Regions from separate parts of the Mesorhizobium sp. WSM4809 genome, predicted to be linked through region 1. Evidence: riboswitches for the same ligand, from Rfam matches in the RefSeq annotation. Region 1 holds a riboswitch; each other region holds the start of a gene.
The links. Region 1 has a riboswitch for cobalamin ahead of metE (5-methyltetrahydropteroyltriglutamate--homocysteine S-methyltransferase). Riboswitches for the same ligand answer to the same signal wherever they lie in the genome.
Positions count from the first base shown of each region.

Region 2: linked by a shared signal. The riboswitch ahead of AC0L24_RS17875 (DUF1636 family protein) and the one ahead of metE (5-methyltetrahydropteroyltriglutamate--homocysteine S-methyltransferase) in region 1 are both predicted to bind cobalamin.
Region 3: linked by a shared signal. The riboswitch ahead of AC0L24_RS16130 (aromatic ring-hydroxylating oxygenase subunit alpha) and the one ahead of metE (5-methyltetrahydropteroyltriglutamate--homocysteine S-methyltransferase) in region 1 are both predicted to bind cobalamin.

Region 1 is NZ_JBVVQW010000026.1:37,434-40,702, forward strand. Features, by position in the region: partial or broken gene metE (5-methyltetrahydropteroyltriglutamate--homocysteine S-methyltransferase) at 1-1,213, opposite strand, end outside; cobalamin riboswitch at 1,328-1,506, opposite strand; gene AC0L24_RS31800 (adenosine kinase) at 1,876-2,868, opposite strand; gene metK (methionine adenosyltransferase) at 2,976-3,269, opposite strand, start outside.
Region 2 is NZ_JBVVQW010000006.1:268,078-271,346, reverse strand. Features, by position in the region: gene AC0L24_RS17885 (cobaltochelatase subunit CobN) at 1-650, opposite strand, end outside; gene cobW (cobalamin biosynthesis protein CobW) at 669-1,721, opposite strand; gene AC0L24_RS17875 (DUF1636 family protein) at 1,724-2,152, opposite strand; cobalamin riboswitch at 2,192-2,395, opposite strand; gene AC0L24_RS17870 (winged helix-turn-helix domain-containing protein) at 2,425-3,269, opposite strand, start outside.
Region 3 is NZ_JBVVQW010000005.1:446,685-449,953, reverse strand. Features, by position in the region: gene AC0L24_RS16145 (DUF680 domain-containing protein) at 1-151, opposite strand, end outside; gene AC0L24_RS16140 (DUF680 domain-containing protein) at 219-419, opposite strand; gene AC0L24_RS16135 (DUF680 domain-containing protein) at 521-718, opposite strand; cobalamin riboswitch at 1,227-1,428, shown strand; gene AC0L24_RS16130 (aromatic ring-hydroxylating oxygenase subunit alpha) at 1,544-2,791, shown strand; gene AC0L24_RS16125 (FAD-binding oxidoreductase) at 2,817-3,269, shown strand, end outside.

The DNA of each region.
Region 1 (3,269 bases):
ATGATCTCATTGAACTCCGAATAGCACATGTGGGTGTGAATTTGGGTCGCGTCCTCTACACCCGTCGAGGCGAGCCGGAAGCATTCGACAGCCCAGCCGAGATAATGTTTCCAATCGGACTTTCGCAGGGGCAAGCCTTCGCGAAACGCGGCCTCATCGATCTGGATCACCCTTGCGCCAGCTTTCTCGAGGTCGGCCACTTCATCGCGGATGGCGAGTGCGATCTGGCGGCAGACCTCGGCGCGGGGTACGTCGTCGCGCACAAAACCCAGTTAAGAATCGTCACTGGGCCAGTGAGCATGCCCTTCACCGGCTTTTTCGTCAGCGACTGGGCAAATTGCCACCAGAGAACCGTCATCGGATTGGGCCGCGATACGTCGCCGAAGATAATGGGAGGGCGCACGAGCCGGGAGCCGTAACTTTGCACCCAGCCATGCTGGGTGAAGGCGAGGCCGGACAACTGCTCGCCGAAATGCTGCACCATATCGTTGCGTTCGAACTCGCCATGTACCAGCACGTCGAGCCCGATCTCCTCCTGCCAACGAACGGCGCCCTCAGTCTCTTTCTTCAGGAAGGTCAAGGTAGTCGATATAGCTCAGCCGACCCTTCGCATGAGCGGAGCGTGCCCTGCGCACCTCGGGCGTCTGCGGGAAGGACCCGATGGTCGTCGTCGGGAACAGCGGCAGGGCGAGCGTGTCAGCCTGGACTCTCGAGCGCTTGGCAAATGCGCTCTTTCGTTGCTTCATGGCGCCGTCAATGCTGCTGACGCGCCCGCGGACGAGCGGATTATGGCCTTTGTCGACATTGCGCGCGCGGCGGCCGCCTCATCAGAAGCCTTCAGCCCGCCTGTTACGGCCTCCCTGCCTTCGGACAAGGCTTGGGCCCTGGCCGGTCCGCAACCCGCGGTGTCGCCCTGCGTCCCGCGCGCCATCGCGAAGTAGATGTCGAGCGGGACCTCGCCGCCCGTCCAGCCGTAACGAGCTGGGACGGCGCCGACCATTGCTGCGGTGTCGAGCACATGGTCATACAGTGAGAAATCGTTCGACGGAATTTTCGACACGCCGCGGTCGTGCTGTTCGCTCCAGCTGGCGGCACGCAACGCCTTCGCCGTCGCCAGAAGGTTGGCAGCAGAAGATTTTCCGGACCAGTAGCTTTCGAGCGCGAATTTCAGTTCTCGCCGGCGACCGATACGCGGCACGCCAAGCGTTGCTATGGGAACTTGCTGGGAGACATTCATTCCATACCCCGATGGTGGGGCGGGGAAAAGGAAGGCGCTAGCAGGCCGGCATCAACGCCGAGCTGCCGCGGCCACCAGACACCCCGCCCGTGGACGTTGTTAGCCGTGGCAGGTCTTGCGGGTCACAGCCTCTGCCCCGTCTTCCCGGGGCAGTTCGCCCCAGTGACATTGATGGGTTTGGCTCGCCGCTTACAGCAGGGGCAGCGCCAGCATTGCACCGGCTTCCCACTTAGCTCCGCTACGGCAGCGCCTTGCGGTGCAGCCCACTTTCTTGTCAATGCCGTATAAAGAAATGTTTATGTGTTTATGTGGATTGTTCGCTTGCGGCTTGTTTCCATGTCCCCGTAGAGCTGAGCCTTCTGAGCGACTTTCCGGTGTGTGCAGACTGTGGCTCGCCCCTCGGGCAATCTGCCTCTTGTACGATCCCGTCTCAAAACGACTTCGTCAAAGGGCGCGTGTTGGCCATTCATCATCGGGCGGCAGTACTGGCCCGAAGTGCGACAACGTTCCTGAGCCTCAACAATCAGGAATTTTGAGAAAAACCGGCATGCTTCTCGGACTGGTACGTTCGATTTACACGCGCTTGTCTGGACAGCCTGCACAACGGAAGGTGGGCAATACGTGGCCGAGATGCTGCCCTACAACAGCCCCGCCTGCTCAGCCTCGCGGCGCAGATTCTGCCGGGGCCTCGGGCCGATCTGCTGGATCACCAATCCGGCGGCCAGCGAGCCAAGGTCGCCGCAGGTCTGCAGGTCACGGCCTTGCGTGTAGCCGTGCAGGAAGCCGGCGGCATAGAGATCGCCGGCGCCCGTCGTGTCGACCAGCTCCTTTATGGCCGTCGCTTGGATGACCACGGTCTCGTCGCCGCGCACGATGACCGAGCCTTTTTCCGAGCGCGTCACGGCTGCGATCTTGCAGTCCTTGCGGATCTGGGCGAGCGCCTGGTCGAAGGACGAGGTCTGGTAGAGCGACTTGATCTCATGGCTGTTGGCGAAGACGATGTCGACGGTGCCCGAGCGCATCAGGTCGAGGAACTCGTCGCGGTAGCGGTCGACGCAAAACGAATCCGACAAGGTCATCGACACTTCGCGGCCCGCCGCGTGCGCCAGCTTGGCCGTCTGCCGGATCGCCTCCTTGGCCCGCGGCGGATCCCACAAATAACCCTCGAAATAGGTGACCTTGGCGCCCGACGCCTTGTCGGCCTCGACATCCTCCGGCCCGAGCTCGACGCAAGCGCCGAGATAGGTGTTCATCGAGCGCTCGCCGTCGGGGGTGACGAAGATCATCGAGCGTGCCGTCTGCGGCTCGCCCTGAAGCGGCTTGGTGTCGAAGGCGACGCCCTGGGCATGGATGTCATGCGCATAGATCTCACCCAGCGCGTCGTTGGAGACCTTGCCGAAGAAGGCGGCGCGGCCCCCGAAGGAGGCAACGCCGGCCGCCGTGTTGCCGGCGCTGCCGCCGGACGCCTCGATCGCTGGGCCCATGCGGCTGTAGAGCAGTTCGGCGCGCTTAGTGTCGATGAGGTTCATCGCGCCCTTGATGATGCCGTTGGTCTCGAGGAATTCCTCGTCGCACTGGGCGATGATGTCGACAATGGCATTGCCGATGCAAAGCACGTCATGATCCGGCATCAAAATCTCCGCCAAAAACCCGAGCCGGCTTCTTGCCACGCCTTAGCGGGTGTTTCTTACGAGTGTGGAATCGGTCGCTCTATGCCGACGCGTCCAATACCGGCGCCTCACGCGGCTGCCGGTCCTGCCTCACGCAACAGCTCGTCAGCTCTGTCCGTCTTTTCCCAGCTGAACTCCGGCTCTTCGCGGCCGAAGTGTCCGTATGTCGCGGTCTTGCGGTAAATCGGCCGTAAGAGATCAAGCGCCTTGATGATGCCTTTCGGCCGGAGATCGAAAAGCTCAAGGACGGCGCGCTCGATCCTCTTTTCATCAATCTTTGCGGTTCCGAATGTATTGACGAGGACAGAGACCGGCGCGGCGACACCGATCGCGTAAGCAAGCTGAACCTCGCACACCTCCGC
Region 2 (3,269 bases), on a different contig from region 1:
ACCGGACGCGGCGTTTCTTTGAGTCGGCGCGCCTCGGAGAGGACCCCACCCCCGGCCTGCGGCCGGACCCTCCCCTCGAGGGGGAGGGGGACGACGCCGCGGCCGGGTTCGTAGTAGCCAGCTTTGGGCACGGCGACCGGTTCGACGAAAGGCGCATCCGACCCCGCCAGCCGCGCCAATCTCCGCACCAGCGCGCTCATATTCGCCGGGCCGCCCTCGCGGAAATAGTCGAGCAGGCCGTCCAACTCTTCGCGCGGCAACGTCGAGGCTTCGATCAGGCGCAGATCCTCGTCGCGGCATTCGCCGGGCAGCAGTGCCAGCTTTATGCCGCGTTCGCGGGCAGTCGAGGCGAGCTGGTCGCAGCCGTAGCGCCACCAGTCGTAGCCGCCGAGGATGCGCACCAGGATGATCTTGGCGTGGCGGGCGACGCTGTCGACCCAGAGGTCGACGGACATGGGATGGCGCAGGTCACGCAGGGCGGCCAGCCGCATCGAGGGCCGGCGGCCGGCATCGGCCTTCCAGGCGGCTGCCAGTCCGGCGAGATCGCTGTCGGTGAAGGACAGGGCCACGATATCCGCCGGCGTCTGCCGCAGATCGACCGGCTCGGCGAGGTCGTCGAGCGAGGCGGATGTCGTGGTGAGGATGTGCATCGCGACCCGTGTCCGAAATCAGCCGGCGAGTATACGCTCGATCGCCGGGCGGTTCAGCCCCTTCAGGCCGATGACGACGAGACGCGAGCGGCGGTCGTCCTGCGCGGTCCAGGCGCGGTCATAGTAATGATTGACGCGCGGCCCGACGGCCTGCAGCAAGAGCCGCATCGGCTTGCCGCCGACTTCGACGAAGCCTTTTACGCGCAGCACGTTCTCTTCTTCTGCGACGGTGGCGACGCGCTTTGCCAGCTCGTCCGGATTGGCGATCGAGGCAATGTCGACGATGAAGGTGTCGAAGTCGTCATGCTCGTGGTCGAACGCGCCGTCATGATGGGACTTGCGGTTCTCGATGTCGTCCTCGACGGCCAGACCGAGCCCGAGCAGCACCGAGGGATCGACCTTGCCATGCGACGTCGGCACGATCTTCACGGCGCGGGCGGAGTGTTCGTTGATGATGGCGTTGGCGCGGGCGGTGCCGGCTGCGTCCATCAGGTCGCTTTTCGACAGGATGATCAGGTCGGCGCAGGCGATCTGATCCTCGAACAGTTCTTCCACCGGGTCGTCGTGGTCGAGCGTCTCGTCCCCGGCGCGCTGCGCCTGCAGAGCATCCATGTCGTTGGCGACGCGGCCTTCGGCCAAGGCCGGCCCGTCGACCACGGCGATGACGCCGTCGACAGTCACCCGGCTTTTCACGCTCGGCCACTGAAAGGCCTGGACCAGCGGCTTGGGCAGCGCCAGGCCCGAAGTCTCGATCAGGATGTGGTCGACCCTCGGCGTCAGCGACAGGATCTTGTCAAGCGCCGGGACGAAATCATCGGCGACGGTGCAGCAGATGCAGCCATTGGCCAGTTCGACGATGTTTTCCTCCGGGCAGGTGTCGATGCCGCAGCCCTTCAGGATCTCGCCGTCGATGCCGATGTCGCCGAATTCGTTGACGATGATGGCTATGCGCTTGCCGCCGGCGTTTTCCAGGAGATGGCGGACCAGCGTCGTCTTGCCGGCGCCGAGGAAGCCGGTGACGACGGTGCAGGGAACGCGGGAGAGGTTCGCAGACGAATCTGGGGCAGTCATGGTCAGTCCTTCAGCAGGTCGAGGGGAGGGATGCGGGCAACGAGGCCGCGCTTCAGGCTATCGGGGCGGCCACGCCAGGGAATGAGACCGTCGGTCGAGGTGGCGAAAAGCTTGGCGCCCGTGACGAGGTCGGCGCCGCTGGTCTCGGTCAGGTCGCCAAAGACATAGCTCCAGCAGCCGTCGCGCAGGATGGCGGCGCTGAGGCGCCGCTTGCAATTGCCAAGGCATTCGACGCTGCGGATGCGGATGTCGTCGCCGGATGCGGCGCGGCGCGTATCCTCCGCCAGCAATTCGCCGGCGCGGGGATGAGCGTCGGAGCCGGTCTCATCGCGACAGGAGGCGCAGACGATGATGGTGACGCCGGCCAAGGCATCATCATGGCCGGACGAAATATCCGCTGTGCCAGCCGAAAAACTGCTGTCGTGGTCCAAAGATCGGGCTCCTTGCCCGGAAACCCGCCGGGCGATCGGATTCTAAAGTCGCAGACGGCAGGTCTCCTGGCTCGCGGGTCATCGCCTTGGGTAGCCGCCTTCCCGGGAACTCCCAGTGGCTTTCGGCCTTGGCTCTTCGCTTACAGTTGCGGGGACAGCCGCGGATTTGGGATTTTGCCCCGCACCGCATTCCCTCTTAGCTCTTGCCGTTGCGGGCAAGAGACCATCTGACCCGGATTTAGGCTTTTGCGGGCGGCGGTGTCAACGCGAGCTTACGACATGGCGATGTCGGCCAGCGCCGGACCCAAATCGCCGGCCGGGGTCACTTCCATGCGCTCAAGACCAAGCCAGCCCTGCATCTGCTTCAATTCCTCGAACAGTTCTGCAGCGGTTTCAGGCGGCGCACCCGGCTCGGCATAGGCCGCATGGACCCGCAGTATGCTGGCCGGACGGTCGGCCTTGAGGTCGACGCGTGCCACGATCCTGTCGCCGAGCAGGAACGGCAGGACATAATAGCCGTATTGCCGCTTGTCGGCAGGCGTGTAGATCTCGATGCGGTAATGGAAATCGAACAGCCGCTCGGTGCGCGATCGTTCGAAGACGACCGGATCGAAGGGCGCCAGCAGGGCGCGGGCCTCGACTTTGCGCGGCAGGCGGGCGTCCCGGTGAAGATAGGCCGGCTTGTCCCAGCCTTCGACACGCACCGGCAGCAATTCGCCTGTTTCGACGAGCTCCTCCAGCCGGCCCTTCATGTCCGCCGGCGAAAGCCGAAAATAATCGCGCAAATCGCCTGAAGTCGCCACGCCGTGGGCGCGGGCGGAAATGCGCAGCAATTCGCGGTGCGCGTCCTCAGGCGTCGGCACCGGCAGATCGAGGACCGCCTGCGGCAGCACGCGCTCGGGCAGATCATAGAAGCGCTCGAAACCGCGACGGTGCGCCGTGGTGATGCGTCCGGCCCAGAACAGCCATTCGAAGGCATGCTTGGCGTGGCTCCAGCCCCACCAGCCGCCCGAGCCTTTCTGGCCTTCGAGCGCGGAAGCGGCGATCGGGCCGCGCTCGGCGACCTGGCGGTAGATCTCCTCGATATAGGCGGCATGTTCGCGGCCCCATTTGGCGA
Region 3 (3,269 bases), on a different contig from region 1:
CACCGCTGTTGCGGACCGAGTTCGTATGCGCGCTGTCAACCGAAGTAACCGCAGGCTGGTTGGCGCCGTTGGAGCCAAAGTTGTCGCTGCCGGCGAAGGCACTGCCGGTGATGGCCAGAACGGCGGCGGCAGCAATAAGGATCTTGTTCATTTTAGTCTCCTGAATTCTGGATTTCGCCAGACGGCAGACACAGCTGCCGTCGCTTGCGAAATTGGTTTTAGCGACCGAAGAGGTTACGGTCGCTGCCCTGAGCGGGTGTCTGGGCAGCCGGTTCCGAGGTCTTGGTGGAAGCCGTGTACGACTGGTCCACAGCGGCGGCAGGCTGGTTGGCGCCGTTCGAACCGTAGTTGTCGCTGCCCGCGAAAGCGCTGCCGGAGATGGCCAGAACGGCGGCGGCAGCAATGAGGATCTTGTTCATCTTAAATACTCCTGAATGTCTGAATTTCGAATGTCTGAATTTCGAATGTCTGAATTTCGCCAGGGCAGCGGGCGAGCCCGCCGTCGACTGGGAATCGGCTGTTAGTTGTTGCCGAAGAGGTTGTGGTCAGCACCCTGGGCAGGCGCCTGAGCAGCCGGTTCCGACTTCTTGGTCGAAGCGGTGTACGAGCTGTCGACAGCAGTGGCTGCCGCGGCGTTCGAACCGTAGTGGTCGCTACCAGCGAAGGCGCTGCCGGAAATGGCCAGAAGGGCTGCGGCAGTGAGAATGATCTTTTTCATTTTTGTACTCCAGTATCGTCTTTTTCCGTCCGTCTAGCGGCGTGTCTTGGAAATGAAATCGCGTCGTTCGGACAGCCCCGATGTGGGAGGGCAACCCCGCCTTTTCCAATCACGAAGTTGTTCCGTGTGGACCATGAATCCACACCTTGAAATTGTGCCAGGGGAATCTAGAGAGGCATTTTTCCTCTCTATATCAGCATGTTAAGTTTAACCATCCGATGGATCACTGACTGTTTCAAAGGCCCGGCGTTCACACCGTCCTGCACGCACCGTCAACAGAAACGAACCGTTCGGTTCGATTTTAGGTCAAGCTAATAGTCACTTTTCGAAACCGTTAACCTTTTTTGACCCCGCCAAGGGTCGGATTCGGGAAGATCGCAGCCGGCAAGTGGCCGCCCGGGAGGCGGGATTTCGGCCCCAGACGATCTGCGGTGACGTTTCGCATGCCGTGTCGCGCCGCATGGATACGATGTCGTTTTCATGCCGACGGCGCGCCAGCGATCGTGGTTAGATCATACCCATCTCAGGTGCCGCTTCGTGACGACGAGGCGGAGAATTGGGAAGCCGGTCAGAATCCGGCGCTGCCCCCGCAACGGTGGTGGAGTTCAAGTCGCAACGGGAGACCACTGGGCAACTGCCTGGGAAGGTGTCGCGATGGTCCGCAAGGACAACTCCAGAGCCCGGAAACCAGCCCGAGATTTTTAGACTCGACTGATCGCGGTGGGCGGTCAAGAGGTGGATAGCGCATGTCCGGCACCTAGCCGGCCTGGGTTTCAATCCTTCCTCCATCACCACCAGTTCAGTCCTTAGAAACGAGGACAGGACATGGATACCCGCAACGACATGCTGAGGCTCCTGAAGGGGCGCCGGCAAGGCTTTTCGCTGGAGCAGCCCTTCTACACCGATCCAGACTACTTCAAGCTCGACATGGAGCTGATCTGGTATCGCGACTGGCTGTTCATCGGCCATGATTGCGAACTGCCGAAGCCGGGCAGCTACATCACCGTGCAGATCGGCGACTATCCGGTCGTCCTTGTCCGCGACCAGCAAGGCAAGATCAACGCCTTCCACAATTCCTGCCGCCATCGCGGCAGCCGCGTGTGCAACGCGGAAAAGGGTACGGCGGCAAAGCTCGTCTGCCCCTATCATCAGTGGACCTATGAGCTGGACGGCCGCCTGCTGTTTGCCCGCCAGATGGCCGACGGTTTCGACAAGAGTGATTTCGGCCTGAAGCCGGTCGCCTGCGAGAGCGTCGGCGGCTACATCTTCATCTGCCTGGCCAAGGAGCCGGCGGATTTCGCGCCGATGCGGGCGATGATCGAACCTTATCTTTTGCCGCACCGTTTGCGTGAGGCAAAGATCGCCTTTGAGAGCACGATCATCGAGAAGGGCAACTGGAAGCTGGTCTGGGAAAACAACCGCGAGTGCTACCACTGCGTCGCCAATCACCCCGAACTGTGCAAGACCTTCCCCGAGGCTCCGACCGTGACCGGCGTCCAAGGCGCCGACAGCGACCCTGAAATGGTCGCGCACTGGGCCAGATGCGAGGCATCAGGCTTGCCGAGCAAATTCCGCATCGATCCGGCAGGGCAGTACCGCGCCACCCGCGCGCCGCTGCTGCGCGATGCCGTCAGCTACACCATGACGGGAAAACGGGCGGTGAAGAAGAACCTGTCCGACAGCGTTTCAACCGACCGCATCGGCTCCTTGCTGCTTTATCATTATCCGACAACCTGGAACCATATCCTCGGCGACCATGCCGTCACCTTCCGCGTGCTGCCGATCAGTGCCACGGAAACCGCGGTGACGACGAAATGGCTCGTCCACAAGGATGCGGTCGAAGGCGTCGACTACGACCTCGCTGAGCTCACCCATGTCTGGACCGAGACCAACGACCAGGACCGCCGCATCGTCGAGGAAAACGCCTTCGGCATCCTGTCGCCGGCCTACGAACCAGGCCCCTATTCGGAGCTGCATGAGGGCGGCGTGATCCAGTTCGTCGAGTGGTACGCGTCGTTCATCGGGCCGCGCCTTGCCGAAGGCGGCCGGCCGGCCCTGCGCAGCGTCGCCTAGCTCAGGGGACAAGAGGATGAATGCGATGACGGACCTTGGCCTCTATCGCCATCTCGACCAGATGACGCCCTGGAACGACCGGCTGCAGGTGCTGGAAGTGATCGGCGTCAGCGACGAAGCGCCGGACGTGAAGACCTTCACCTTCCGCTCCGACAACCAGACCTGGTTCCGCTACAAGCCGGGCCAGTTCGTGACGCTGGAACTGCCGACATCGGACGGGCCGCTGATGCGCACCTACACGCTGTCGTCCTCGCCGTCGCGGCCGTTCTCGATCGCGGTGACGGTCAAGGCACAGGCGGGCAGCACCGGTACGCGCTGGATGTTCGACCATCTGACGCCCGGTTCGCACGTCAAGGCCTACGGGCCGACCGGCGACTTCTCGCTGCATAGCCACCCGGCGGCCAAATATCTGTTCATTTCGGCGGGCTCCGGCGTGACGCCGATGATGTCGATGCTGCGCTGGTTGAACGACTGTGCG